Linked DNA regions of Labrys monachus. Each later gene encodes a partner of the first gene's protein in a complex. Links are inferred from orthologs where the notes say so. Each region holds a gene or a part of one and is shown on either strand. Other genes may lie near its edges. The genes, in order: uvrB and J3R73_RS25105.

Region 1 (14,251 bases):
GTCGACATCCCGCCGGACGAGCTGCCGCGCGGCCGGGAAGCCCGCTATTCCATGCTGGAGCGGCTGTCCGACCATGACGACGCGCTGATGGAGCAGCTGCTCGACGAGGTCGAGCCGCCGCGCGACCGCGTGTTCGACGACCTCGCCCATGAATTGCGCGACGGGCTGGCGGTGCCCGTGCTGATGGGCTCGGCCCTCAACGGCAACGGCATGCTGCGCCTGATGAAGGCGCTACGCCACGAGGCGCCGGGCGTCACGGAGACGGTGGCGCGCCTCGGCTTGACGGCGGAGCCCGGCGCGCCGGCCCTCGGCCATGTGATGAAGACCTTCCACACCGCCCATGCCGGCAAGCTGTCGCTGACGCGGGTGCTGCGCGGCACCTTCCAGGAAGGCATGACCGTCACCGCCTCCTCCGGCGAAAGCAGCCGCGTCGCCGGCTGCGCCCGCCTGCTCGGCCAGACCACGCAGAAGGTCGCGCAGGCCCAGGCCGGCGACACCGTGGCCCTCGGCAAGGTCGATGCGGCCCATACCGGCGACGCCCTCAGCGGCGCCGGGGCCGTCGGCCGGCTCGCCGCCGTCGCGATCGCCGAGCCGGTGATGGCGATCGCCCTGCGCGCCCGCGACCGCAAGGACGACGTCAAGCTGTCGGCGGCGATCCAGCGCCTGCTCGACGAGGACCTCTCGCTCTCGGTCGAGCAGAATGCCGAGCTCGGCGACACCGTGCTGCGCGGCCAGGGCGAGATGCATCTGCGCGTCGCCGTCGAGAAGCTCGCCTCCAAATTCGGCGTGGCGGTGAATTCCTATCCGCCGCAGATCGGCTACCGCGAGACGATCCGCAAATCCGCGACCGGCATACGCGGCCGCCACAAGAAGCAGTCGGGCGGCCACGGCCAGTTCGGCGACGTCGTCATCGACGTCGGCCCCCTGCCCCGCGGCACCGGCTTCGTCTTCACCGACCGCATCACCGGCGGCGTGGTGCCGCGCAACTACATCCCCTCGGTCGAGGAAGGCGTGCGGCATTATCTCAGGCGCGGGCCGCTCGGCTTTCCCGTCGTCGATGTCGGCGTGGCGCTGACCGACGGCTCCTACCACACGGTCGATTCCTCCGACATGGCGTTCCAGATGGCGGCCCGCCTTGGCATGGGCGAGGCGATGCCGCAATGCAGCCCGGTGCTGCTCGAGCCGGTGCTCGGCGTCGAGATCACCGTGCCCTCCGACGCCACCGCCCGCGCCAACGCCATCGTCTCCTCGCGGCGCGGCCAGATCCTCGGCTTCGACGCCCGGCCGGGCTGGGACGGCTGGGACATCGTCCGCGCCCTGATCCCGGAGGCGGAGATCACCGATCTCATCATCGAGCTGCGCTCGGCCACCGCCGGCGTCGGCACCTTCCGGGCGCGCTTCGACCACCTCGCCGAGATCTCGGGCCGCCACGCCGACGCCGTCGTCGCCTCGCGCCAGGCAGCGCAGTAACCCCGGGACCGCAGGCTTCCAGCCTGCATCTTCGGAAACGCCGACGTTTCCAGGAGCAGGCGGGACGCCCTTGGGCGCTCATTCTGCGAGGAAAGGCGCGACGATGGAGGGGCGATCACCCGATCGCCCATCTTGGAAACGCAGAACCTGCCGGAAAGGAACAGGTCGATCGGTGATCGACCCTCCATCGCGCGCCTATGTCGACGCCTGCATTCGTGGAAACGCGGAGCCCGCGGGAAGAGGCAGGCCGGAAGCCTGCAGTCTCCGGAAATTGCCCCGCGTCCTTTTTGGCGCTACACAGCGCCGATGCCGACCGTCGAGATCGCCGCCTTCTATCATTTCGCACGCCTGCCGCACTTCGCCGCCCTGCGGCAGCCGCTGGCGCAGCTGTGCTGCTCGCTCGGCATCAAGGGCATCGTCCTGCTCGCGCCCGAGGGCATCAACGGCACCGTGGCCGGCTCGCCCGCGGCGATGGCGGCCTTCCATCCGAAATTGCGGGCGATCACCGGCCTGCCGGACATCGGGCACAAGACCTCCTTCGCCGAGGCGATGCCCTTCCTGCGCATGAAGGTCCGGCTCAAGGAGGAGATCGTCACCCTCGGCGACCCCAGCGTCGATCCGATCGAGCGCGTCGGCACCTATGTCGAGCCGCGCGACTGGAACGCGCTGATCTCGGATCCGGACGTGCTGGTCATCGACACCCGCAACGATTTCGAGGTGCGCATCGGCAGCTTCCAGGGCGCCGTCGACCCCAAGACCCGCAGCTTCGGCGAATTTCCGGCCTATGTCAGGGACCATCTCGATCCGGCCCGCCACCGCAAGGTGGCGATGTTCTGCACCGGCGGCATACGCTGCGAGAAGGCCACCAGCCTGATGCTGCGCGAGGGCTTCGAGGAGGTCTACCATCTCAAGGGCGGCGTGCTGCGCTATCTCGAGGAGATCCCGCCCACCGAGAGCCTGTGGCAGGGCGCCTGCTTCGTCTTCGACCAGCGCGTCGCCGTCGGCCACGGGCTGGCGGTGGAGGATTTCGCGCTCTGCCATGGCTGCCTGTCGCCGCTGAGCGCCGACGACCGCCGGTCGCCGGACTATGAGGAGGGCGTCAGCTGCCCCTGGTGCGCGCAGGCGCTGACGCCGGAGCGCAAGGCCTCGGCCCGCGAGCGCCACCGCCAGGTCGTTCTGGCCCGCGCGCGCGGCGACACCCATCTCGGCCCGCGCGCCGAAACCGAAAATACCACTCCGTTCCAATGCGATGGCGTGGGACCGTGAATCGATCCGGCAAACTGTTTACACCCGTCATTCCCGGCGAGCCGCGCAGCGGCGAGGGAAGGGACTCCATGGGCCGGGACACCGCTCCATGCCATGGCTCCCCTTCCCTCGGCCTCCGGCCTCGCCGGGGATGACGGGCCCTCGGATCTGTCTCTTCATTCCAGCGGAACGCCGCCATGACCGAAAAAGCCCTCGTCCTCTTCTCCGCCGGGCAGGATTCCACCACCTGCCTCGCCTGGGCGCTCGACCGCTTCGACCATGTCGAGACGGTCGGCTTCGACTACGGCCAGCGCCACCGCATCGAGCTCGATCTGCGCCCGGCGGTGCTCGACGCTCTGCGCCGCGCCTTCCCCGACTGGGCCGCCCGGCTCGGCGAGGACCACATGGTCGACCTCTCGGTGCTCGGCGGCATCAGCGACACCTCGCTGACCCGCGACGTCGAGATAGCGATGCAGGCGAACGGCCTGCCCAACAGCTTCGTGCCCGGCCGCAACCTCCTGTTCCTCACCTTCGCCGCCGCCATCGCCTATCGCCGCGGCGCCAGGCATCTCGTCACCGGCGTGTGCGAGACCGACTTCTCCGGCTATCCTGACTGCCGCGACGACACCATGAAGGCGATGCAGCTCGCCCTCAATCTCGGCATGGAGAGCCGCTTCGTGGTCGAGACGCCGCTGATGTGGATCGACAAGGCGCAGACCTGGGCGCTGGCCCGCGAACTCGGCGGCGACGCTTTGGTCGACCTCATCCGCGAGGACACCCACACCTGCTACAATGGCGACCGCACCCACCATCACGACTGGGGCTATGGCTGCGGCGCCTGCCCCGCCTGCGACCTGCGCGCCGCCGGCTACCGCCGCTTCATGGCGGGCTGACCGGAGCGCCCCCCTGGGACCGCAGGCGTCTCGCCTGCTCCTGGAAACGTTGCGCCTGCAGGAAGAGGCAGGCGAGACGCCTGCGATCCCGGGCCCCATCCTGCTGACACCACGCTGTCAGCAAGTTTCCCCTGCCGGCCCTTTCATCGCGCCCTGACTCACCCCATTATCAGGCCATGGCCGACACTTCGAAAGATTCTCCCGCCCGCAAGGTCCGCACGCCCCGTTCCAAGGCCTCGCGGCCGCCTCTGCCCTCGCTCGACGAGCACCTGAAGGCCCTGCTCAATCCGGGCCTGCTCAAGGAGGGCCGGCGCAGCCCGCCCGAGGGCTTCGGCGAGGCGCCGCAGGCCGGCTTCGACACCGCCGTCACCGGCCTCGACCCGGACCTTGCCGGCAAGCTCGGCATCCCCGTCGCCGGCGGCGGCGCCAGGATCGAAGGCCGCGCCGTCAAGCGCAAGGCCAAGGGCACGGGGAAGGGCAAGGACGAGCCCGAGCTCGATCCGGACGGGCTCGACAGGCTCGGCGGCTCGGCCGGCACCATCAAGGCGCTGACGGCGCTGCTGGAGAGCGGCGATCCGCGCCTCGCCGGCAAGCCGGTATGGACGCCGCACCGCCCCTCGCGCCCCGACAAGAGCGAGGGCGGCATCCCGCTCGCGCTCGTCTCCGAATACCAGCCCGCCGGCGACCAGCCGACGGCCATCGCCGAGCTCGTCGACGGCCTCTCCCTGCATGAGCGCGACCAGGTGCTGCTCGGCGTCACCGGCTCGGGCAAGACCTTCACCATGGCGCAGGTGATCGCCCGCACCCAGCGCCCGGCCCTGGTCCTCGCCCCCAACAAGACGCTGGCGGCCCAGCTCTATGGCGAGTTCAAGAGCTTCTTCCCCAACAATGCGGTGGAATACTTCGTCTCCTATTACGACTATTACCAGCCCGAGGCCTATGTGCCGCGCACCGACACCTATATCGAGAAGGAATCCTCGATCAACGAGCAGATCGACCGCATGCGCCATTCGGCGACGCGCTCGCTGCTGGAACGCGACGACGTCATCATCGTCGCCTCGGTGTCCTGCATCTACGGCATCGGCTCGGTCGAGACCTACACCGCCATGACCTTCGGCATGACGGTGGGCGAGCGCGTCGAGCAGAAGCAGCTGATCGCCGACCTCGTCGCTTTGCAATACAAGCGCATCAGCGCCGATTTCGCCCGCGGCACCTTCCGCGTGCGCGGCGACACCATCGAGCTGTTCCCGGCCCATTACGAGGACCGCGCCTGGCGCATCAACCTGTTCGGCGACGAGATCGAGAGCATCGCCGAGTTCGATCCGCTCACCGGCCAGAAGATCCAGGACCTGCAATTCGTCAAGGTCTACGCCAATTCGCATTATGTCACGCCGCGCCCCACCCTCAACCAGGCGATCAAGGGCATCAAGGAGGAGCTGAAGGTGCGCCTGCAGCAGCTCTATGCCGGCGGCCGCCTGCTCGAGGCGCAGCGGCTGGAGCAGCGCACGGTGTTCGACCTCGAAATGATGGAGGCGACCGGCTCCTGCGCCGGCATCGAGAATTATTCGCGCTGGCTCACCGGCCGCCAGCCGGGCGAGCCGCCGCCGACCCTGTTCGAATACCTGCCCGACAACGCCATCGTCTTCACCGACGAGAGCCACGTCACCGTCCCGCAGATCGGCGCCATGTACAAGGGTGACTTCCGGCGCAAGGCGACTTTGGCCGAATATGGCTTCCGCCTGCCCTCCTGCCTCGACAACCGGCCGCTCCGCTTCGAGGAGTGGGACGCGATGCGCCCGCAGACCGTGCATGTCTCGGCCACCCCCGGCAAATGGGAGCTGGAGCACACCGGCGGCGTCTTCGCCGAGCAGGTCATCCGCCCCACCGGCCTGATCGACCCGCAATGCGAGATCCGCCCGGCGCGCACCCAGGTCGACGACCTGCTCGGCGAGGTGCAGCAGGTGGCGAAGCAGGGCTATCGCAGCCTCGTCACCGTGCTGACCAAGCGCATGGCCGAGGACCTCACCGAATATATGCACGACCACGGCGTGCGCGTGCGCTACATGCATTCGGACATCGACACCATCGAGCGCATCGAGATCATCCGCGATCTGCGCCTCGGCGCCTTCGACGTGCTGATCGGCATCAATTTGCTGCGCGAGGGCCTAGACATCCCCGAATGCGCCCTCGTCGCCATCCTCGACGCCGACAAGGAAGGCTTCCTGCGCTCGGAGACCTCGCTGGTGCAGACCATCGGCCGCGCCGCCCGCAATGTCGACGGCCGCGTGCTGCTCTATGCCGACCACATGACCGGCTCGCTCGAACGCGCCATCGCCGAAACCGACCGCCGCCGCGAGAAGCAGGTGGCCTGGAACACCGCCCACGGCATCACGCCGGAAAGCGTCAAGCGCTCGATCGCCGACATCACCAATTCGGTCTATGAGCGCGACCGCGTCACCGTCGACAAGGGCATGGCCGACAGCGTCTCCACCATCGGCCATAATTTCGAGGCGGTCACCGCCGACCTCGAAAAGCGCATGCGCGACGCCGCCGCCGACCTCCGCTTCGAGGAAGCCGCCCGCCTGCGCGACGAGCTCAAGCGCCTGCGCGAGACCGAAATGGCGGTGGCCGACGACGGCGCGGCGCGGCAGGTCAGCGTCAAGCAGAAGGCCGGCGCGTATAAGGGGCCGAAAGCCTATGGCGACGCCGCCAACCTGCCGAAGACCCGCGCGGCCAAGCCCGGGCTGGACAGCATGGGCCCCGGCACCGACCGCGAGGTGCCGCTGGGCGCGGAAGTGCGGAAGAAGGGCGGCGGCAAGGCCGGACGGGGGTGGAAGCGGTGAGGCAGCGGGACGCAGCGAAACGCCAATGCACCTCAGTTCTCCCATAGATGGAGCTGATAGGGATGCCTGTCGTCCTGCGGCTCGATGGTTTCACCTTCTTTTTCTATTCGAACGAAGGAAACCCGCGCGAGCCCGCGCATATCCACGTCCGGCGGGGCAGAGACGAAGCCAAGTTCTGGCTGACGCCGGCCGTGTCCCTGTCGTATAATGATGGCCTTGACGCTAGGTCGCTGAATCGCGTCCAACGCATGGTTGAAGACCATCGCGTTCAATTGGAAAGGGCGTGGAATGAGTATTTCGCCTAGAGCCCTGCGCTTCGACGACGATTGCCTATGGGTTGAACTGGAAGACGGCCGGACGATCGGCGTGCCGCTCGCTTGGTTCCCCCGCTTGCTTCACGCCACCCCGCAGGAACGCGAGAATTACGAGTTGAGCCGGCGGGGCATCCATTGGGACGCCCTGGACGAAGATGTCTCGATCAGCGGCCTCCTCGCGGGCCGAGGCGATGCGACCCACCCGGCCAGGACAGCGGCTTAGGGCAATGGCGAATCGGGGCCGTGAATGCTGGCTCAACGGCAGCGAGATCATATCGGCAGGAACAGTACACTCGGGGGTGGCGACAAATCAAATGCACTGTCACCGTAATTCTGACAACCTTGCGCAAGCTCGCCCTGAACATCCTGAACCAAGCGCGCCCGGGCATCTCCGTCCGCCGCAAACGAAAACGATCAGGATGGTCCAACGACTTCGCAAGATCCATCATCGGCCAAATGCGATGACCCTGACATCAACGCTTTGTCACCTACTTCTTCACCCGATTGCCCTGTAAAACAGACGCTCGAAAGTTTGCTGCCGACGCGATAAAGTTGATTTTGGGCTTTTATATCGGATCTTTCACGAAAATCTTCTAGCACGGGAGGCGTCATGGCTGAGGAAGGTGGCGATGAGGTGTGGCAGGCACTGGGCATCGCGCTTGGAGCTGATCCGCGGGAGAATACCACCATTACCGGCATAAGTGGTTTAGAACACCCCGTTCAATCCATTTCCGTAGATGATAGAACTAAGCGGGTTATTATTATCTCTGCTGAAAGCAATCCTCGCATAGCCGCGCTTATGCAAGTCGATGTTCAAGCGACGATGCCCGCCGACACCAAGGTTTTAGTTGCGCGCCCAATCTCTGTCGATATTTCGGATTTCACCCGCAGGCTTTTTGTTACGGCCGACGGCCAGGTCGATGTGAGCAAGGTCTTTGATGTTGGAAAGCTGTTGGCGACATCCGAAGAACCGGGTCATAAGGAAGAGATCTCCCGCCATTTTGATCCCGTGATGAAGCCAATCATGCGTATCTTCGATAACTTGGAGATGCGTCCCGCCAGCCAGATCGTTGGTGTTGTGGAGCAACTAACTGCGATCAATTGGATGCACATATTTCAGTCTGCACAGCAAAATCCGATGAATCTTTTGAATGCGATCTTCGATATCGTTAAGATCGACAACTTGGCTCTCGACCGAGCCTGCGGCGTCTGCCCACTTCCCTTGTATCAATTTACAGACGACGATTGGCTGCTATTCAAGTCTAAAGGCAATCGCGGAGACGCCCAGGCTCGTCTAAAGGAACTTGGGATTTACCAATATTTCTTTCCTCCGAATGAGCAACTCGTTCTCGGTATTGTCGATAAGGGCAATACGTCACTCGATCTCGTTTCCCAGGGCGTTGCCCTCTCGAAGAAGCTTGGTCACATCCAGGGAGAGGGAGAGCTAGTGCCGGGTCTGCCTAATTTTTTTGATGCGATAGATGGACTAAGAGAGCGTGGCTACATCACCAACATAAATAGCACTCTCGAAATTACGCCCGCCGGAAAGGCCGTGCGCCATACGGTCGATATTCAGCCAAGAGAAAGCTTGGTTTCAAAGATAGTCTCTCGGTTTAAAGTCGAGATAAAAGCCAATATAGCAGACGCCGTCAAAGCTTTTAAAAGCTTTGGGTAGCTCTAATTTTCTGCATTTGGGCTGACGTCTTGATGCGAGCGAGTCACGCACTGTGTACATCCCCGCGTGCGTGCCGGTGTCAAAGCTGGGGGCCTCTCTAGCCGAGTTAGGATGGTACGGTGCTGAAATTGGAATCCATAACTGACCTTCAACGCCTCGTTGATGAAAAGCTGTCAGAAAGCCTAACCCTTGACTACAAGGCATCTCCCTCTCTCGCCAAGGACAGCAAAAGCCGGGATGAGCTTGCTAAGGACGTGTCGGCTTTCGCCAACTCGGCGGGGGGCCAGATCATCTACGGGATAGTCGAAAAGAAGCAGATTCCGCTCCGTGTCGATGAGGGTTCAGACCGAGATGATATTACCCCGGAGTGGATCGAGCAGGTTCTCAGCAGCACGGTCATGCCGAGAATAGCGGGAATAGTGATTAAGCAGATACCCATTTCGGATGATGGCAAAAGGGTCGCATATGTTCTTACGATACCAGCTGCAACTTCATTAGCGCCTCATCAAGCGCCGGATAAAAAATACTTCCGCCGTTATAACTTTGAATCGATCCCGATGCATGACTACGAAATTCGTGATGTCATGAATCGGGCCCACGCCCCGGACATTCGACTAGTCTTTGATATGCGGTTCCATCCGAACTGGTGTCCTGTTGAGTTTGAGGGAGATAGCTCTTGGTCCAACCCGCTCATTATTTCGGTTACGCGTGAAAATATCGCGGAGGAGCCGTGTCTCTACTCGGTTGAACGTGTTTTCTTCGACCACGCACTTAATGTGTCAAAAACAACCGCCGCCGTCACGTTCGAGGAGGGACATACCACCGCAAATAATACGCCCGCCTACGTCTACACGAAGAACTTCAATGTTCCCGCCTTTTTGCCTCTCTTTAAAGGGGTGCGATTTACGTTTGGGATATTCGATGTTCGGATCTCTCGCGAGCATCTGGGCAACAGACATTCCTTTTTATTAGGATATATGGTCAACGCACCAGGGTTTTCGGCCAAACGATTCGGAAAATTCGAATTCGATGGAGCTAGGGCAAGGATTGTCTTTACTGATCCAGCGATTTAGCTAAGTCCTTAACGTAGCCGCGCCACGCGTTCCGCCGCATCCGCCGTCACATGGTACTGCTTCGCCCGCTTGCCGGACTTCACCGTTATCCAGGTGCTGTGGAGCGTCTCCCCTGACCGGGCCAGGGCCTTCCGTACATCGCTGATGCGGTGGCCGATGTCGTTGACCTCATGGCCAGCGGCGCGGAGGGCCTTCTTCAATTCCTGCGCGGTCGCCGGGCGGCCGGTCAGCAGCGCCCGGAGTATGACGCTGTTCTAATTGTAGAGTCGAGGAAGGGCGCGGTAGCTTGGGCCGTTCGGCGACGCCCGTTTCCCTTCCCCGCTCATCAAACCGGGCGTGCGGATTTCCCGCATCCGGCTTTCCGGCAGACTTCATTGCAGGCTCACGGCGGTTGCCTTCGGCGTCGTGGTGAGTTGCTTGACCCCGAGTGTCCCGAAGATTTCTCTCCAGGGGAAGGGCGCCATCTGGTCCTGATGCCTGATGCCCGCCCCCGTGCACCTGCGGCTGATGCCGCGGGACGAGGACGGCATGCGCCCCGCGCTCACCGCCCCCGTCGCCGCCATGCCGGCCGCGTTCATGCCCGGCTGAACCGCCCGGGGCATTTCCGGCAGGGGCGCTACGGTTCCGTCGCCCTCGACGAGCCGCACGGGCTCGCGGCCCTGCGCACGATCGCGCCCAAACCGGTGCGGGCCGGCCTTGGTGCCGGAGGCCGTTGGCTGGCGCTGGGCCAGCACGCGCGCGCTCATCGACGGCGCCGACGATGGGATCACCGACATCGCTTCGGTCGTGCAGCGCGTGCCGCGCTTCGCCGACCTCCTCGCTCTTGGTCCGCATGAGGACGGCTTCGCCCGCCTGCGCCGCGCCGAAACCGTGGGGCGCCCGCTCGGCGATCCCGGCTTCCTGGCGCAGATCGAAGCGGCGACGGGCCGCACGCTGGCGGCGGCAAAGCGTGGGCGAAAGCCGAAGGATGAGGCGCGCACGCCTTGAGAGGCGAGCGTCGAAAAGGATGCACTATAATTCCGTAATTCGATTGTGCGCTGAAACCGGCACGCCTGTTAGAAGGCCACCGGCTCTGATCGGGTCAGTCCGGGTTCCAATGTGCTGTTATGGCCTTGACGAGCAAGCGCGCCGGTGTCGCGCTCTTTGGACGCCATGCGATGACGAGCGGGAGCGGAGGCGGGCCGCCCACCAAGGGGCGAACGGCGATGGCGGGCGGGACGAGATGCCGGCCATAATCCGGCATAAGACCAAAGCCATGGGCCGTGAGAATGAGCGATAAGCTGGCGCCTAAATCGTTCACCGTGTGGCTCGGCGTTAGGGTCAATGATTGCTGCTGGCACCAGTTGTCAACCGCATCGCGCAGAGCGGGAGCGGATTGCTGACTGACCGCGATGTAAGGTTGGGTCTGCAGATCCCGGAAGGCGACGCTCTTTTGTTTCGCCAACCGGTGATCGGCGGGGAGCAAGACCACGAAGGGTTGCAGGGCCACCGTCTTAAAATCGAGGTCGACGGCGCCCTCTTCCTGCCGCATGAGCGCGAAGTTGAGTTCCCTGGCTCGCAGGAGCTCGACAAGACGGGGTGAAGGTGCACTGACTACCTGGACATCTACGTCCGATGCGTGCGGCTTCGCGAGCTGTATCACTCGTGGCAGGACGTCGGGCTCAAGGCCCGTGAGGCAGCCAAGTCGCAGGATCGTCCTCGTTCCGCGCGTGTCATTCACCGCTACGTCGAGACGAGACAGGATGTCGCGGCAGTGCTCAAGGAAACGCTGACCGGACGGCGTGAGGGTGATGCCTCGTGGGCGTCTCTCGAAGAGCTGGACACCGAGCTCATTCTCCAGTTCACGAAGTTGGCGGCTGAGCGAAGGCTGGGCCGTGTGCAGTCGTACCCGAGCCGCTTCGCTGAGACTCCCTTCCTCGGCGACGGCCACGAAATAGCGCAGATGCCGAAGCTCCAATTTCCCATACCTATCAGGCATAGCGCATAGAGCTACCATGTCTTTGTGAGAGTGCCAATCACGATCCATCATGAGCATTCAAGGAGTGCACGATGATCACACGGGAACAACTGATTGGCGCTTGGTTTCTGGAGAGCTACACGGAAACCGACGTTCAATCCGGCGAAGTCAGCTACCCGATGGGGACGAATCCCGCGGGACTGATTCTCTATACGTCCGACGGATATATGTCGGCTCAACTGAGTTCGGGCGGACGCGATCGCTTCAAGAGCGACGACCTCTACGGCGGATCGGGCGAGGAATATACGGCCGCCGGCCGCAGTTACATCGCCTACAGCGGCCCTTTCTACTTCGACGAAGGACGGGGCCGGCTAGAGCACGAAATGTTCGTGAGCTTTTTCCCGAACTGGCGGGGGCAACGGCAGGTGCGTGTCGTCGCGATTGACGGCGGCAGGCTTCATCTCGGCCCGGAGCACCCCATGCCGTTTAACGGCCGGCTCAAGACCGCGAGCCTGATCTGGAAACGCGCAGCCCCCAATCTCTGACCGAAAAGGCGAAGATCAGCCATGTCTCAGAATAAATTCTCCAAGATCGGTATCGTCGGCACCGGCGTTATCGGGGCGAGCTGGGCGGCCTACTACCTGTCCCGCGGTTTCGACGTTTCGGCGACCGACCCGGCGCCCGGCGCCGAGGAAAACCTCCGCAATCTGACCCGGAGCTTTTGGGAGCCGCTCGGCCGCTTCGGTCTTGCCAAGGGCGCCTCTCTCGACCGGCTGACCTTCGATGCCGACCTCGGCAAGGCGCTCGCAGGCGTGGAGTTCGTACAGGAGAACGGGCCCGAACGGCTCGACATCAAGCGCCAGCTCCTTGCCGACGTCTCGGCTGCCATTGGAGACGACGCGATTATCGCGACGTCCTCGTCCGGCATTCTCATTTCGGATATCCAGGACGCCGCCAAGAATCCCGGCCGCGTCGTCTTAGGCCATCCCTTCAACCCACCGCACCTCATTCCATTGGTCGAAGTGGTGGGCGGAAAACTGACCACGGCGGAGACAATCGAACAGACGCTCGCCTTCTACACCGCCATCGGTAAGAAGCCGATCCATATCAAGCGGGAGATCAAGGGCCATATCGCCAACCGCCTCCAGGCCGCTCTGTGGCGCGAAGCGTTCTACCTGGTCGACCAAGGGGTCGCAAGCGTGTCCGACATCGACACGGCCATCGCCCATGGGCCTGGCTTGCGCTGGGCGCTGCTGGGTCCGTTCATGAACCTGCACCTGTCGGGCGGCGCTGGTGGCATCGGCCATGTGATCGATCACTTGGGACCGCCGATCGAGAGCTGGTGGCGCGACCTGGGCGACCTGTCGTTCACCCCGGCCGTTCGTGCCGAAGCCGTCAGCGGCATCGAGGAAGAACTGAAGGCGCGGTCGCTGGATGCGATGACTCGGGCTCGGGACGACGTCCTCATTCAGCTCCTCTCCCTGAAATCTGCCACACCGACGCTCCCCTGAGCGCGCGGGTCCCAGCAACAAGGACGCACCATGCTCCCCATCCAAACCCGTATCACCAAGGCGATGGCCAATCCCATCGCCGATGACCGCACCATCGACCCGATGCGCGAACTGCGCGAGGTGCTCGCCGCGACCGGACATGCCCCCACCGATGCGGGCGGCTCGGTCCGCTTCGAAGGGCGCGACCCTATCATCTCCAGTCCATGGCCCCTGGCGACCATGGCGGGCGTGGCGCTGATGGCGAAGGCCGTTGCCATGGCGGACATTTGGCGGCTGCGCACCGGTGAGGCGCAGGACCTTTCGGTCGACTTGCGGCAGGTATTGCACAGGCTCTGCCCGTTCTACGATCGAAAGTGGGAATTGCTGAACGGCTATGCGCCGGGCGCGCCGTCTGATCCCACGAACCCGTTCATGCCGAGCCATATGTATCAGGCGCGCGACGGGCGTTGGGTTCAGCTGCTCAACATCTACCCGCGCGCCAAGACGGCGGCACTGGCGTTCTTGAAGACCAACGATGATCATGACGCCATCGCCAAGGTGGTGTCCCGCTGGAACGGCCTGGATCTGGAAGAGGCCGCCAACGCCGCCGGCCTCCAGGCGACGATGGTGCGCACGGTCGAGGAATTCATGGCCGAGGAGCAGTTCCGCCACCTCGCGGATCTGGACCTGGTTCAGATCGAGAGGATCGGCGAGAGTGACCCGGTGCCCTTCACGCCGAACCCGAAGGCGCCCTTAGATGGGATTCGCGCGCTCGGCCTCGGGCACGTGATTGCAGGTTCCGGTCTTGGCCGGGCGCTCGCTTATCACGGTGCCGACGTGCTCAACATCTGGCGGCCGACCGACTTCGAGATCGATCTGGTCTATTACACGGCCAATGTCGGCATGCGCTCATCGATCCTCGATATCGCCGAGCCCGACGCCATGGCCCGTTTCAAGGCGCTCGTCTCCGGTGCCGACGTGTTCTTTTCCAACCGGCGGGCCGGCTACCTGGAAAGGTACGAACTGACCGCGGAGGCGCTCGCCGAGATTCGGCCGGGGCTGATCCATGTGGACATGTCGCTCTATGGCTGGTCCGGGCCGTGGGCCAAACGGTTCGGTTTCGACCAGAATGCCGGGGGCGTGTCCGGTGTGTTCGCCCGGGAGGGGACGCCGCAGCAGCCGAAGTTGACGGAGATTTTCGTCGTCAATGACTACGTCATGTCCTGGATCTCCAACGTCGCGGTTGCCGCGGCGTTGAAGCGGCGCGCCGTCGAGGGCGGCAGCTATCGCG
Region 2 (14,056 bases), 3.7 Mb from region 1 along the record:
GACAGGGCGATATGGGCGCGCGGCGGAGCGCCTGCGAAATCGGGCAATGCCTCAGCGACCTGGGCCAGGACCCGCGCCGGCGCTTGCCTCTCCTGCGGTCCGACGCCGGCGAAGCGATCGATCTCCAGTTGCGCTCCTCTGAAGGAGGCTTCCAGCGATGGCTCCGTCCCGAGCGCCATCTCGAGCGTGCCGTCGAGTTTCAGGGCCCGCTCGTCGGGGCCGAGCTGGATCGTCATCTTGTCCGACGTGAGCGCCGCAGGCGTGAGAAGGACGGCTCCTGAGACGGTCCATGGCGTATCGGGCTGCCCGGTGCCGCCCGTGGCATTGATGACGGGCCGAGCGAGGGTCGCCGTTCCGGCAAAGCGGGGCTTGCCGTCGCGTATGCCGGCTTCGCCGTCGAGATCGATGGTGACCGGCCTGTCGGCGGGAACCAGGCTCGCCCGCAGATGCAGTCCGCCGTCGGCGACGATCCCCGTCGTCAGCTTGAGCGTATGCGGCACGCCGCCGAAGCGGACGCCGCCCTCCGCCCTGTAGGGCCCGAGGAGCGAGCGTGAATCGCCGACCAGATGGATGTCGCTGAACGTCACGTCGCGGCCGGCGGCCTCGTCCATATACCTTACGGTACCGTCCTGGATCTCGAAGCTCTCCAGCGTCGCATCGGCGGAAACCAGGCCTTTGCTCAATGGCTGCAGCGATCCGTCCTTGCCGGTGGCAAGGGTCAGCCTGGGGCTGCGGATGACGAGATTGGAGAGGTTGATGTCGCCCCGCAGAAGGCCCGCCAGGCTGACATCGCCATTGATGGTGCCGACGGTCAGTTTCGTCGCGCCATTGGGATCGCCGATGACGACGTCGCCGACGGAAAGCCAGGGCTGCGGCAGAATTCTCGCCTGGATCGTCCCCCCGATGACGACCGAGGTGCCGAAATGCTGGGACAGGCGCGCCGATATGTCATCGCGCCAGGAATTCCAGTCGACGTAAAGCGGCGCGGCAAACACGGCCGCGAAGGCGAGTATCAGCAAGAAACCGACAACGGTGAGCGCCTCGCGCACGCCGGACTTCCTTATTAACGCCGGCCGGGCAAGGCCCCGCATGGCATGCCCGCGCGGTCCCCTTCCCTGCCTTTTCCAAGAGCAGCCCCGTCTGTCACGTCACCATGGTTTATTCCGGGCAGCTTCCGGTCTGTGATACGGGCTCGCGCGATCGAGCACAACGGCGGCGAACGCACGCTGCCCGTACGCCGATGCCCGTGGTCGACCTTGCGGCGACGCATCGCTTCGCCGGAGCTTCCGTCCTTATGGGGGTTGAAGACGGCCTGCGGACCATAGCCGGTGCGGACGCGGCGGGCTACCCGCAATACGCCGCGGCGAAAATAGAACTCGTCACAATAAAAAGACGATATTCTGAAAAAAAGTTCCGTTCGTTCACAATTTTACCAAATATTTAGATTTGAGTAAGGGCCGGACGAAATTTGTGCTAAGAGAACCGGGCCGGGACAAGTGCAAATGCACAGATCGGCTGCTGTTTTCGGATGAGTCCAGCGATATCGGGAATCCGGACAGAAGGGGCGGTAGAGACAAGCCGTTCGTCATCACAGCGTCGCGACAATCAAAGAACGGTATCTCTCGCTTATGGTGAGGTGGGTACACTATGTTACGCTTGATCAGCGCTGCCGCAGTCATGCTGGCGTTGGGTGTCTTCGGCGCGGGCTTCTATACGGTCGGTACGCACACGGTCCAAAATCCCCTGGCAAGGGCGGAACCGGGCAGCCGCATCGCGGCTGCGAACATGCTTGTATTTCTCTCGGTGGACAAGCAGTCGCAGCAGGCGGGCTATCTGGATGGTCGGCCCGTACCGTCAGGGGTGACGATGCCGATCATCGTGCACGTCAAGCCCAGGGAAGCCAGCAATGCAGGGACCAAGGAGACCACGCAACCCGTGGTCGTCACGCCGTAGGCAAATGGCGATGGCGCGTCGGATCGACGGCGCGCCTCACGAAGTTCACGAGCAGGCGAGCGTCGCGGTGGCAACGCCCGCCTGTTGCATTTGAGCGCGGCGAAATGCCGCTCCGTGGGATCCTGATATCCGCTCCGGAAAACGGGAGCGTTCCAGCTTCGGATCGAATCGGCAAGAAGCGCAAAATTCGTTTCACACCAATCGGTTAAATTGGTGATCCTCTCCTGCTTGAACGCATTTTGCTCAAGGCATGAAGATCTTGCCCGGATTCATGATGCCACGGGGATCGAGCGCGTTCTTGATCGCGATCATCATGCCCAGGGCCGCCTCGCCATGCTCGGCAACGAGATATTTGCGCTTGCCCTGTCCGACACCATGCTCGCCCGTGCAGGTTCCCTCCATCGCGAGGGCCCGCTGCACCAGCCGTTCGAGAAATCCCTCGCAAGCCGCGACCTCGCCTGCGTCCGTCATGTCGATCAGCGGCTGCACGTGGAAATTGCCGTCGCCGACATGACCGACGATCGGCGCGACGAGGCCGGTCCGATCGATATCGCGCCGCGTCTCCGCCACGCATTCGGCCAGGCGCGAGAGCGGCACGCAGACATCCGTCGCAACGCTGCGTGCGCCCGGACGCAGCGCTCCGACCGCCCAATAGGCATTGTGCCGGGCGGTCCACAGCCTGGTGCGGTCTTCCGGCTTGGTCGCCCAGCTGAAGGGGCCGCCCCCGAATTCGGCGGCGATCTCGCCGAAGCGTTCGGCCTGCTCCGCCACCCCGGCCTCGCTGCCGTGGAATTCGACGAACAGCATCGGCGTTTCCGGCAGATCGAGCTGGGAATAATTGTTGGCCGCCCGCACCATCAGGGCATCGAGCAGTTCGATCCGGGCCACGGCAAGCCCGGACTGGATCGTCGCGATCACCGTATCGCAGGCCGCCTGCTCCGACGCGAACGGACAGATGCCGGCACTGATGGCCTCGGGAATGCCGTGCAGGCGCACCGTCAGCTCGGTGATGACGCCGAGCGTCCCCTCCGAGCCCACCATCAATCGCGTCAGGTCATAGCCGGCCGAACTCTTTTTCGCGCGGCTCGCCGTGGTGACGATCTCGCCGCTGGCGAGCACCGCCTTCAGCGACAGGACATTGTCCTTCATCGTGCCGTAACGGACGGCGTTGGTGCCGGAAGCACGCGTGGCCGCCATCCCTCCGAGCGACGCGTCGGCGCCCGGATCGATGGGAAAGAACAGGCCCTGGTCGCGCAGATAGTCGTTGAGCTGCTTGCGCGTCACGCCCGGCTGCACCACGGCGTCGAGGTCTTCCGCATGCACGGCCACGATGGCATTCATGCGGCTCATATCGATCGAGATGCCTCCGGAGGGCGCGTTGACGTGCCCTTCCAGACCGGTACCCGTGCCGTATGGAATCACCGGCACGCCCCGTTCGGCGCACAGCGCCACGACGCTCGCCACTTCCCCGGAATCGAGCGGGAACACGACGCCGTCGGGCGCCTGGGCCGGCAGCCATGTCAGCGTGCTCGCATGCTGATCGCGCAGGGATTGGGCTGTGGAGAAGCGGTCGCCGAACCGCTGCGAAAGGCCCTCGCACAAGGCAGAAAGGCCCTCTGCGGTGTAATGGCGAGGGTTTTCGGTAAAATTGACCATGATTTGATGCTTTTCCTTGAGGTGTCCGGCGTTTTGCATACACTGCCGTCCCAGGCCCGCAGCAGCAAGTGACCGCAGTAAATTTCTGCTTTCCCGCCGCGAGGGATGGCCTGGCCATCCGGGCCACGACGGATTCCAAGAGACGCGGTGATATGTTGCGAGGGAGCGGATATGTTTGACGCCAGCAAGGTACCCGCGCTTTTCTTTGCGCCCTTCGTTTCATCTCCGATGTATATCCAGCCGCATTGGATCGACTACAATGGCCACCTCAACATGGCCTATTATCACGTGCTGTTCGACAACGCCCTGGGCGAGGCGCTGTCGCTCGTCGGTCTCGGCGAGGATTATATGCAGGAACGCGGCATGTCGTTCTTCACCGGCGAGGTCCATGTCGTCTACAAGCGCGAACTGCATCTCGAAGACCCGGTGCGCGTTCGTCTTCAGCTCGTCGGCTATGACGAGAAGCGCCTGCACATCTACGAGGAATTGTGCCATGCCGTCGAGGGCTGGGTGGCGGCGACCTGCGAGCTGATTTCGCTCAATATCGATCTGGCGACCCGCCGCGTCGCCCCCTTCCCCAGCGACATCATCGACAATCTCGCGGAGATGCGCTCGTCCCACGGCCACCTGCCGACTCCCGAGATCGTCGGCCGCGCCATCCATATGCCGGAAAGGCTCAGCCGGCAGTAACGCGGGACGCGCGGAACCGGTCCGAAGCCGGCGGCCTCAGCCGCGCGCCGAGGCAAGGCCCCGCGCGCCGTCCGCCAGCGACTTCGCCCCGAAGCCGATGAAGACGACGCCGACGACACGCGTCACCCAGACCCCGTAGCGCGAGAAGAAGCGGCGCACCGGCGGCAGGCCGATCGCGCAATAGAGGATGGCATAGGCGGCCAGGAAACCGAAGAGGGCGCTGACGATCAGGGCCGGGGTGTCGCTCCAGGTGATCTGGCTGCCGTGCGGCGCAACCAGGGCGCCGAAGGTCGCCAGGGCCACCGGATAGGATTTCGGGTTGGTCAGCCCGAAGAAGATGCCGTTGACCAGCGGCCGCTCGGCGCCGATCACGGCGGCCTTGCCGTCCCGGCTCGTCATCACGGCCCTTGCGCCCATATAGATCAGATAGAGGCCGCAGCAGATGCCGAGCACGTCGAACAAAGCCGGCCCGACCTGGCTGACCCCGATGATGGCCGCGAGCGCCAGCACCGACCACAGGACGTCGCCGACGAGATGGCCCGCCATGAACCAGGCACCCGGCCCCCGCCCCTTGGCCGCCCCGAGCGCGAACAGCGCGAGGAAGGCAGGACCGGGCGCGATCGTGTAGATGAAGCCCGCCAGGAAGGTGGCGAAGGCGAGCGAAGCATCGATCATGGCTATCTTCCCGTATACGGTGGGCCTATTGCTGCACGGCCCTCGCCTGCGTTCAAGCGGCATCTTCCCGCGGGCTGGAAACCCCTGGGGATCGCCCCCGTCGGACCGGTTTTGCCGCCGATCGGCGGCGCCGGCTCGCAATCTCGACGGGGCGCCCCATCTAAGCCATGATTCACCCCGAATGGAATCACCCTGAAAGTTTGCCCTTGTCCGAACCTCGCTCCCCTTCCCCCGCCCATGAGCCGGCTGCCGGCGGCATCGCCGCGCGGGCGCTCGCGGCGGCACGGCCGGCCGCCTATCTGGGCGGGCTCAATCCCGAGCAGCGCGCGGCGGTCGAGACCCTCGACGGACCGGTGCTGGTGCTCGCCGGGGCCGGCACGGGCAAGACGCGTGTCCTGACCACCCGCATAGCCCACATCCTCGCGACCGGCCGTGCCGCGCCGCATCAGATCCTCGCGGTCACCTTCACCAACAAGGCGGCGCGCGAGATGCGCGAGCGCATCGGCGTCCTCATCGGCCAGAGCGTCGAGGGCATGCCCTGGCTCGGCACCTTCCACGCCATCGGCGTCAAGATCCTGCGGCGGCATGCCGAGCTGGTCGATCTCAAATCGAACTTCACCATCCTAGACACCGACGATCAGGTGCGCCTGATCCGGCAGGTGATCGACGCCGCCGGCATCGACGAGAAGCGCTGGCCGGCGCGGCAGCTCGCATCGGCCATCGACGGGTGGAAGAATCGCGGCCTCACGCCGCAGCAGGTGCCGGCCGGGGAAGCCATGTCCTTCGCCAACGGCAAGGGCGGCGAACTCTATGCCGCCTATCAGGCCCGGCTGAAGACGTTGAACGCGGCGGATTTCGGCGATCTCCTGCTCGAATGCATCCGGCTGTTCCGCGAGAATCCGACCGTCCTCGCCGAGTATCACCGCCGCTTCCGCTTCATGCTGGTGGACGAATATCAGGACACCAACGTAGCCCAATATCTGTGGCTGCGGCTGCTGGCGCAGACGCCGGCCGGGCAGAAGCCCAATCTGTGCTGCGTCGGCGACGACGACCAGTCGATCTATGGCTGGCGCGGCGCGGAGGTCGACAACATCCTGCGCTTCGAGAAGGATTTTCCGGGTGCGGCCGTGATCCGCCTCGAGCGCAACTACCGTTCCACCGGGCATATCCTCGGTGCCGCCGGCCACCTCATCGCCCATAATGAAGGACGGCTCGGCAAGACCCTGTTCACCGATGACGAGGAGGGCGAGCGCGTCACCGTCGCCGGTGCCTGGGATTCGGGCGAGGAGGCCCGTGCGATCGGCGACGAGATCGAGGCGCTCCAGCGCAAGGGCCATGCGCTCAATGACATCGCCATCCTGGTGCGGGCCTCCTTCCAGATGCGCGAATTCGAGGATCGCTTCGTCACGCTCGGCCTGCCCTATCGCGTCATTGGCGGCCCGCGCTTCTACGAGCGCGCCGAGATCCGCGACGCCCTCGCCTATTTCCGTGCCACGATGCAGCCGGCCGACGACCTCGCCTTCGAGCGCATCGTCAACGTGCCGAAGCGCGGGCTCGGCGACGCCACCATCCAGATCCTTCACGATTACGGCCGCCGCAACGGCGTGCCGATGATGCAGGCCGCCCGCATCCTGTCCGAGACCGAGGAACTCAAGCCCAAGCCGCGGCAGACCGTGCGCGACCTCATGGCGTCCTTCGCCCGCTGGGCCGGGCAGGTCGATACCCTGCGCCACCAGGACCTGGCCGAACTCATCCTCGAGGAATCCGGCTATACCGAGATGTGGCAGAAGGACCGTTCGGCCGAGGCGGCGGGGCGGCTCGAGAACCTCAAGGAACTGGTCCGCTCGATGGATTCCTTCGAGAACATGGCCGGCTTCCTGGAGCACGTCTCCCTCGTGATGGATGCGAGCGAGGAAGGCGCCAGTGAGGACAAGGTCTCGATCCTGACGCTGCACGGCGCCAAGGGCCTGGAATATGACACGGTGTTCCTTCCCGGCTGGGAGGAAGGCCTGTTCCCGCATCAGCGCTCCCTCGACGAGAACGGGCGCGCCGGGCTGGAGGAGGAACGCCGGCTCGCCTATGTCGGCCTCACCCGGGCCCGCCGGCGCGCCAAGGTGTGGTTCGCTTCCAATCGCCGCATCCATGGATTGTGGCAGGCGACCATCCCCTCCCGCTTCGTCGACGAACTACCCGCAGCCCATGTCGACGTCGTCGAGCAGTCGGCGGCCTACGGCTCCGGCGGCTCCCTCGGCATGAGCCGCTTCGACCGTGCCCAGCCCTTTTCCGGCTCGACCTATTCGACCCCGGGCTGGCAGCGCGCCAAGCAGAACATGGAATCGGGCTTCAAGGCCGCCAATGCGCCTCGCCGCGAACCTCTCACCATCGAGGGCGAACTGGTGGCGCGCTCCACCGGCACGGCGTCGGCCTACAAGATCGGCGACCGCGTCTTTCATGTGAAATTCGGCTATGGCGAGGTGGCCGAGATCGACGGCAACAAGCTCACGGTCGATTTCGACAAGGCCGGCCGCAAGCGGGTCGTCGACAGTTTCATCGACGCAGCCTGATCCCGCCCTGGGTCCGTACACGCAATTTGTGATTGGCCCGCGGTGGTTTTCCGGGCCAATCTGCCGCTCCCCATTCGACAATATCACGACATTTCGGAGGAAGCGGTCATGCAGCTCGGTCTTGCAGGCAAGGGAGTTTTGGTCACGGGCGCCAGCACAGGCATCGGCGCCGCGCTGGCGAAGGCCTTCGCGGCCGAGGGCGCCCTGGTGGCGATCCACTACAATGCGAGCGAGGCGGAGGCCGCGGAGGTGGCGGCGGCCATCACGGCGGCCGGCGGCACGGCAAAGCTCTTCCGCGGCGATTTCGGCCGGCAGGGCGAAGCCAGAAGAGTGGTCGAGGAGGCCGCCAAGGCTCTGGGGCGCCTCGACATCCTCGTCAACAACGCCGGCGCGCTGATCCGGCGCGCGCCCTTCGTGGAAATCGACAGGGAGCTCTACGAGCAGGTCCTGAACCTGAATGTCGGCTCGCTGCTCGAGGCGTCCCAGGCGGCGGTACCCCATATCGAAGCGCAGGGCGGCGGCGCCATCATCAATCTCGGCTCGATCGCCGGCAACAATGGCGGCGCGCCCGGATCCGGCATCTACGCCACCGCCAAGGCGGCCGTGCACAATCTCACCCGCAACATGGCGATGGAACTGGGCGGCAGGAACATCCGCGTCAACGCCATCGCCCCCGGCGTGATCCTCACGCCGTTCCATGCCGCGACGCCGCCCGAGCGCCTCGAATTCGTGCGCAAGAGCACCCAGTTGGGGCGCCTCGGCACAGCCGAGGACTGCGTCGGACCGGTGCTCTTCCTCGCCTCCGACGCGATGAGCGCCTATGTCACCGGGCAGATCCTGCACGTCAACGGCGGACAGCTGATGCCGGCATAGCCGCCGCCCGGAGCTACCACGCCACGTGCAGCGCCGTCAGCCCGTGGAAGTGATAGGTGTCGCCGTAGAGCGCCTCGCCGTCCAGGCGCAGAGCGGGCAGGCGCTCGAACAGGATCGGTAGGGCGACTTCGAGTTCGAGGCGCGCCAGCGGCGCCCCGACGCAGAAATGGATGCCGCCGCCGAAGCTGACATGAGGCGGCCGCTCGCGTTCCGGCCGGAACGCGTCCGGCTCCTCGAAACGCTGCGGGTCGCGATTGGCCGCGCCGAGCAGCAGGCCGATCTCCTCGCCCCTGCGGATCGTCACCGGACCGAGCGCGATGTCCTCCAGCGCGTAGCGGCGGAACATGTGCAGGGGCGGGTCGAAGCGCAGGATCTCCTCGACGGCGTTCTGCGTGTCGGCGAACGCATCCGCCGGCGCCAGCCCCGACTGCAGGACCGCCTTCACCCCGTTGCCGATGGTGTGGACGGTCGCCTCATGGCCGGCATTGAGCAGCAGGATGCAGGTGGAGATCAGTTCGTCCTCGCTCAGGCGGTCGCCCTGCGCCTCGGCGGCGATCAGATGGCTGACGAGATCGTCGCGCGGCGAGGCCCGCCTCCGCCCGACATAATCGCGCAGGAAGGCGCTGAAATCCCGCGCCGCCGCGACGGCCCGGTCCTCGCTCTCGCGCGTGCGGCTGAACTGGTACATCGCCACCATGCGATGCGACCAGTCGAGCAATTGCGGCGCCATCTCGGCGGGCACGCCGAGCAGCTCCGCGATCAGGATCACCGGGATGGGCGTCGCGAAGGCACCGATCAGCTCGGCCCGCCCCTGCCCTTCGAACCGGTCGATCCGGTCATGGGCCAGCGCCGCGATACGCGGGCGGAGCCGCTCGACCTGGCGGGTGACGAAGGCCCGGTTGACGAGGGTGCGCAGGCGCGTGTGGACGGGCGGCTCACGCTCCAGCATGGAATGGGCGTCCACGGCGTAGAAGGGCGCCAGATGCGCGGGGGGCTCGGGCCACCCGAGCTCGGCCCGCGTCGCCACGTGCAGGATCTCCCGGCCCAGCCGCTTGTCGCGGAAGAGATCGAAGACGAGGGCGTGGCTCGCCGCACACCAGCAGCCATAGTCCTGCCAGTGGAACAGCGGCGCGACCTCGCCGATCGCCCGATAGGCCGGATAGGGATTCTGTACGAAATCCGGATCGCGCGGGTCGAGGCGGATCGTCGAGCGTGCGGCGTCGATCGTGAGGCTGGCGGGCAATGTCATGACGGCAGGCCAATGGGTTTTACGATCCAGCGGAATCGCCGGATGGGCAAGGCGTGACGAAATAGGAAGCCGGAGTAAATGGCGTTACCGCGGCAACGGCGTCTGCCCCGGCATTTCCTTTCGGGCCGGCGCCCGCCGACCGCCCGAACGCTCTTGTCTTGCGCGCGGGGCGAGGGCATGACAGGCGCATGCTCCAGTCCCCTCTCCCCACCATCAATCCGAATCTGGTCGACACGGCCACGCCGCCCATTCCGGAGGCGCAGGGCTGGGCGCGGGCCTATGATGGAGCGGCAGGTCCGCTCATCGACCTGTCGCAGGCGGTGCCCGGCTATCCGCCGCACGCCGACCTGCTGGAGCGCCTCGGCCGTAGCGCCGGCGAGGCGGCCACGGCGAGCTACGGCCCGATCCAGGGCGACACCGTCCTGCGCAAGGGCTATGCGGCCCATGTCGCCGCGCTCTACGGGGGCGATGTCGACTGGCGGGACGTCGCCATCACCACCGGCTGCAACCAGGCCTTCTTCATCGCCGCGATCGCCGTGGCCAAGGCCGGCGATTCCGTGCTGCTGCCGACCCCGTGGTACTTCAACCACAAGATGACGCTCGACATGCTCGGCATCGAGGCGCGGCCCCTGCCGAGCCCGGCCGACGGCGGCTTCGTCCCCGACGTCGACGCCGCCGCCAGCCTCATCGACGCGACGACGCGCGCCATCGTCCTCGTCTCGCCCAACAATCCGACCGGCGCGGTCTATCCGCCCCGCACGATCGAGGCCTTCGCGGAGCTGTGCCGCCGGCGCGGCCTCTTCCTCATCCTCGACGAGACCTATCGCGATTTCATCGCAGGGCGACCGCACGGACTCATCGCTTCAGGCGACTATCGCAACACCCTGATCTATCTCTATTCCTTCTCGAAGAGCTACTGCATCCCCGGCCATCGGCTCGGCGCTCTCCATGCTTCGCCCACCCTCTCGCCGGAGATCGGCAAGATCCTCGACACCCTGCAGATCTGCGCGCCGCGCACCGCCCAGGCGCCGGTTGCCTGGGGCATCGAGGGCCTCGCCGCCTGGCGCGAGACCAACCGGCTCGAGATCGAACGCCGGGCCGAGGCCTTCCGGCAGGCCTTCGCCGGCGTAAACGGCTGGAAGATCGATGCGGTCGGCGCCTATTTCGCGTTCCTGCGGCATCCCTTTCCCGGGCAAAGGGCGGCGGACGTGGTCAGGGAGCTCGTCGCCCGCAGCGGCGTGCTGTGCCTGCCCGGTCCCTATTTCGGGCCCGGGCTCGAAGGCCATATGCGGGTCGCCTTCGCCAATGCCGACATCGCGGCGATCGGCGCGCTCCGGGAGCGCTTCATGCGGTTCAGCCCTTCGTGACCCAGGGAGGCTCAATTTTCATTGCCCTTCGCCGGCCGGCGCGATAGCCAAGCACATGCTCGAAGGTCTGCATCCCAACAATCCCACCCATGTCGCCCGCATCGTCACCGACGAGGCCCGGGCGCGCCGCATCGCCGATCTGCTCGGCGAGAGCTTCGATCCGACGGAGACCGCCATTGCGGCCTTCGAGCGCGAGGACGGCACGCCCCGCCCACCCTGGCTCGTCGAGGTCTATTTCCGCTCCGACCCCGACAGGCAGGCGGTGGGCGACCTCATCGCCCTCGCAGCCGGGCCGGACGTCGAGGTCGCCTTCGACAGTTTCGGCGACAAGGATTGGGTGGCGGCGTCGCTGGAAGGCCTTGCGCCGGTGCCGGCGGGGCGCTTCACCATCCATGGCAGCCATGACCGCGCCCGCGTGCCGGCCAACACCATCGCCATCGAGATCGAGGCGGCGCTCGCCTTCGGCACCGGGCACCACGGCACCACGCGCGGCTGCCTGCTCGCGCTCGACGCCCTGCTGAAGCGCAAGCGGCCGCAAAGGCCCCTCGACATCGGCACCGGCACCGGCGTGCTCGCGATCGCCGCGGCCCGTGCCCTCCACCGGCGCGTCCTCGCCTCCGACATCGACCCGGTCGCGATCGCCACCGCGCGCAACAATATCCGCTTCAACCGGGCCGGCGCCTTCGTGACGGCCATCGTCGCCCGCGGCACCACCGCCGGGCCGATCCAGGCCGGCAAGCCCTACGATCTCGTCTTCGCCAACATCCTTGTCGGGCCGCTCGTGCGCCTCGCCGCGCCCATGGCGAAGCTGCTGGCGCCGGGCGCGACGGTGATCCTGTCCGGGCTCCTGCACGCCCATGCCAATGCCGCCCTCGCCGCCTATCGGGCACAGGGCCTGCATCTCGTCCGCCGCATCCCTCTCGACGAATGGACCACGCTGGTCCTCGCCAACGGAAGGGACAAGCCGAGATGATCCGGGTGCCGGGGACGGCATGTCCCCGGCCGCCCTCGAAGACGCCAGACTGCGATGAAGATGCGGACGGGGATGTCCGCGCTGCCGGGGCATGAGATGACCACATTCCAATCCTTCGACGAGATCTCCCAACCCGCGCTCGGCCCGGCCCGCGTCAAGGCCCTTCGCGAGAAGCTGGCCGAGCGAGGGCTCGACGGCTTCGTGGTGCCCCGTTCGGACGAGCACCAGAACGAGTATTGCCCGCCATCCGAAGAGCGCCTGGCGTGGCTGACCGGCTTTGCCGGCTCGGCGGGAATCGCCATCGTGCTCGCTGCCGAAGCGGCGATCTTCGTGGACGGCCGCTACACCGTGCAGGTCCGCGAACAGGTGGATACCGGCACGTTCACGCCGCGTCATCTCGTCGAGGAACCGCCCGAGCGCTGGCTGGAGCGGACCCTCGCGCCCGGCGCCCGCCTCGGCTACGATCCGCGCCTGCAATCGATCAACGAGGTCGAGCGGCTTCGCGCCGCCTGCGAAAAGGCGGGGGCCGCGCTGGTCCCCGTGGAGGACAATCCGGTCGATGCCATCTGGGCCGACCGGCCCGCGCCGCCTCTCGCCTCCATCGTCCTGCACGACGTTTCCCTGGCCGGCGAAAGCAGCGGATCGAAGATCGAGCGGCTGCAGGCAAAGCTCGCCGAGCAGAAGATCGACGCCGTCTTCACCAATGACGCGCATGCCTGCGCCTGGCTGTTCAACATCCGGGGCGGGGACGTCTCGCATACGCCGCTGCCGCTGTCCTATGCACTGGTCCCGGCCAGCGGCGAGCCGACGCTGTTCGTCGACGGCCGCAAATTGTCCAACGCGGTGCGCGACAATCTCTCCCATCACATGGCGATCGCCGAACCGGGCCGGATGGAGGCGGTGCTCGCCGCCGAGGTGAAGGGCAAGACGGTCCGGCTCGATCCTACGATGGTGGTCGAACGCTTCGCCACGCTCGTCGAGCGGGCCGGCGGCAAGGTGCAGAAGGGCAGCGACCCGATCGCGCTGATGCGGGCGGTCAAGAACGAGGCCGAGCAGGCGGGTGCGCGTGCCGCCCATATCCGGGACGGCGCCGCCTTCGTCAGCTTCCTGGCCTGGTTCGACCGGACGGCGCCCGAAGGGACGGAGACCGAGATTTCGACGGCGGAGGCGCTGGAGCATGCCCGCAGCGAGACCGGTGTCCTGAAGGACCTCTCCTTTCCGACCATCTCCGCAGCCGGCCCCAACGCCGCCATTCCGCATTATCGCGTCAGCCGCGCCTCCAACCGGCCGGTCACGCCGGGCCTGTTCCTGATCGATTCGGGCGCCCAATATGTCGACGGCACCACCGACATCACCCGCACGATCGCCGTCGGCGACGTGACGCCCCTGATGCGGGACCGCTATACGAGAGTTCTCAAGGGTCACATCGCCATCGCGCAGGTCCGCTTTCCTAAAGGCGCGTCCGGCTCGCAGCTCGACAGCTTCGCCCGCGCCGCGCTGTGGGAGGTCGGGACGGATTTCGACCACGGCACCGGCCACGGCGTCGGCTCCTACCTGTCGGTGCATGAGGGCCCGCAGCGGATCTCCAAGCTCGGCACCACGCCGCTCGAGCCCGGCATGATCCTCTCCAACGAGCCGGGCTACTACCGGGCCGGCGAGTTCGGCATCCGCATCGAGAACCTGGTGTTGGTGGAAGCGGTCGAGATCGAGGGCGCCGAGCGCCCGATGCAGGGCTTCGAAACGCTGACGCTGGCCCCCATCGACACCCGGCCGATCGACGTCGGTCTTTTGACCCGATCGGAGATCGACTGGCTCGATGCCTATCACCGGCGCGTTCGCGAGGTGCTCTCTCCTCTCGTCGAACCGGACGAACGGGACTGGCTGGAACGGGCGACCGCTCCGATCGGGTGAAACCGCGGCCCTGTCAGAGCGTTGCAACGAAGATACGATTCGGAGGTTCAACGGACATGACGGCACGGGACTGGTTTCGCGCCTTGGTCTGCGTCCTGCTTTGCCTGGGTATCGCCCTGATCGGATCCTACGCGACGGTCAGCGA

Evidence for each region.
Region 2: the proteins of uvrB (region 1) and J3R73_RS25105 are in contact, whole or in part, in a crystal structure (PDB 7EGT), measured with the Thermus thermophilus proteins. The link is inferred for Labrys monachus from one-to-one orthologs. Residues at the interface, in WP_096411307.1 of Thermus thermophilus: Glu23, Leu25, Arg26, Asp27, Gly28, Glu29, Arg30, Phe31, Arg55, Glu326, Asp327, Phe328, Glu379, Ser382, Gln383, His398, Gly400, Arg401; in WP_096412145.1 of Thermus thermophilus: His654, Arg656, Phe657, Gln666, Asp668, Glu669, Lys680, Arg681, Leu682, Ser683, Lys685, Tyr686, Ala687.

The regions. Positions count from the first base shown.
Region 1 is NZ_JAUSVK010000001.1:1,749,526-1,763,776, reverse strand. Bases 3,395-6,651 are described here. They hold uvrB (excinuclease ABC subunit UvrB), read left to right. Parts: upstream 3,395-3,784; coding sequence 3,785-6,451; downstream 6,452-6,651. Other genes in these bases: J3R73_RS07985 (DUF4160 domain-containing protein), read left to right, coding at 6,514-6,651; queC (7-cyano-7-deazaguanine synthase QueC), read left to right, coding at 3,395-3,608. In the rest of the region: J3R73_RS08005 (elongation factor G), read left to right, coding at 1-1,470; oxygen-dependent tRNA uridine(34) hydroxylase TrhO, read left to right, coding at 1,777-2,736; more of queC, read left to right, coding at 2,913-3,394; more of J3R73_RS07985, read left to right, coding at 6,652-6,756; J3R73_RS07980 (DUF2442 domain-containing protein), read left to right, coding at 6,740-6,988; J3R73_RS07970 (hypothetical protein), read left to right, coding at 7,376-8,440; J3R73_RS07965 (AlbA family DNA-binding domain-containing protein), read left to right, coding at 8,560-9,513; J3R73_RS07960 (hypothetical protein), read left to right, coding at 10,213-10,500; J3R73_RS07955 (LysR family transcriptional regulator), read right to left, coding at 10,595-11,542; J3R73_RS07950 (lipocalin-like domain-containing protein), read left to right, coding at 11,563-12,015; J3R73_RS07945 (3-hydroxyacyl-CoA dehydrogenase NAD-binding domain-containing protein), read left to right, coding at 12,037-12,981; J3R73_RS07940 (CoA transferase), read left to right, coding at 13,012-14,251. UniProt on the Escherichia coli protein: The UvrABC repair system catalyzes the recognition and processing of DNA lesions. A damage recognition complex composed of 2 UvrA and 2 UvrB subunits scans DNA for abnormalities.
Region 2 is NZ_JAUSVK010000001.1:5,479,840-5,493,895, forward strand. The notes cover bases 4,778-7,839. They hold J3R73_RS25105 (ATP-dependent helicase), read left to right. Parts: upstream 4,778-5,141; coding sequence 5,142-7,538; downstream 7,539-7,839. Other genes in these bases: J3R73_RS25100 (LysE family translocator), read right to left, coding at 4,778-4,974; J3R73_RS25110 (SDR family NAD(P)-dependent oxidoreductase), read left to right, coding at 7,647-7,839. Outside these bases: J3R73_RS25080 (AsmA family protein), read right to left, coding at 1-1,049; J3R73_RS25085 (hypothetical protein), read left to right, coding at 1,648-1,953; J3R73_RS25090 (FAD-binding oxidoreductase), read right to left, coding at 2,197-3,609; J3R73_RS25095 (thioesterase family protein), read left to right, coding at 3,781-4,299; more of J3R73_RS25100, read right to left, coding at 4,336-4,777; more of J3R73_RS25110, read left to right, coding at 7,840-8,411; J3R73_RS25115 (cytochrome P450), read right to left, coding at 8,425-9,660; J3R73_RS25120 (aminotransferase), read left to right, coding at 9,849-11,027; J3R73_RS25125 (50S ribosomal protein L11 methyltransferase), read left to right, coding at 11,083-12,000; J3R73_RS25130 (aminopeptidase P family protein), read left to right, coding at 12,097-13,911; J3R73_RS25135 (TspO/MBR family protein), read left to right, coding at 13,968-14,056. UniProt on the Escherichia coli protein: A helicase with DNA-dependent ATPase activity. Unwinds DNA duplexes with 3'-5' polarity. Translocates on single-stranded DNA with 3'-5' polarity. Initiates unwinding more efficiently from a nicked substrate than double-stranded DNA.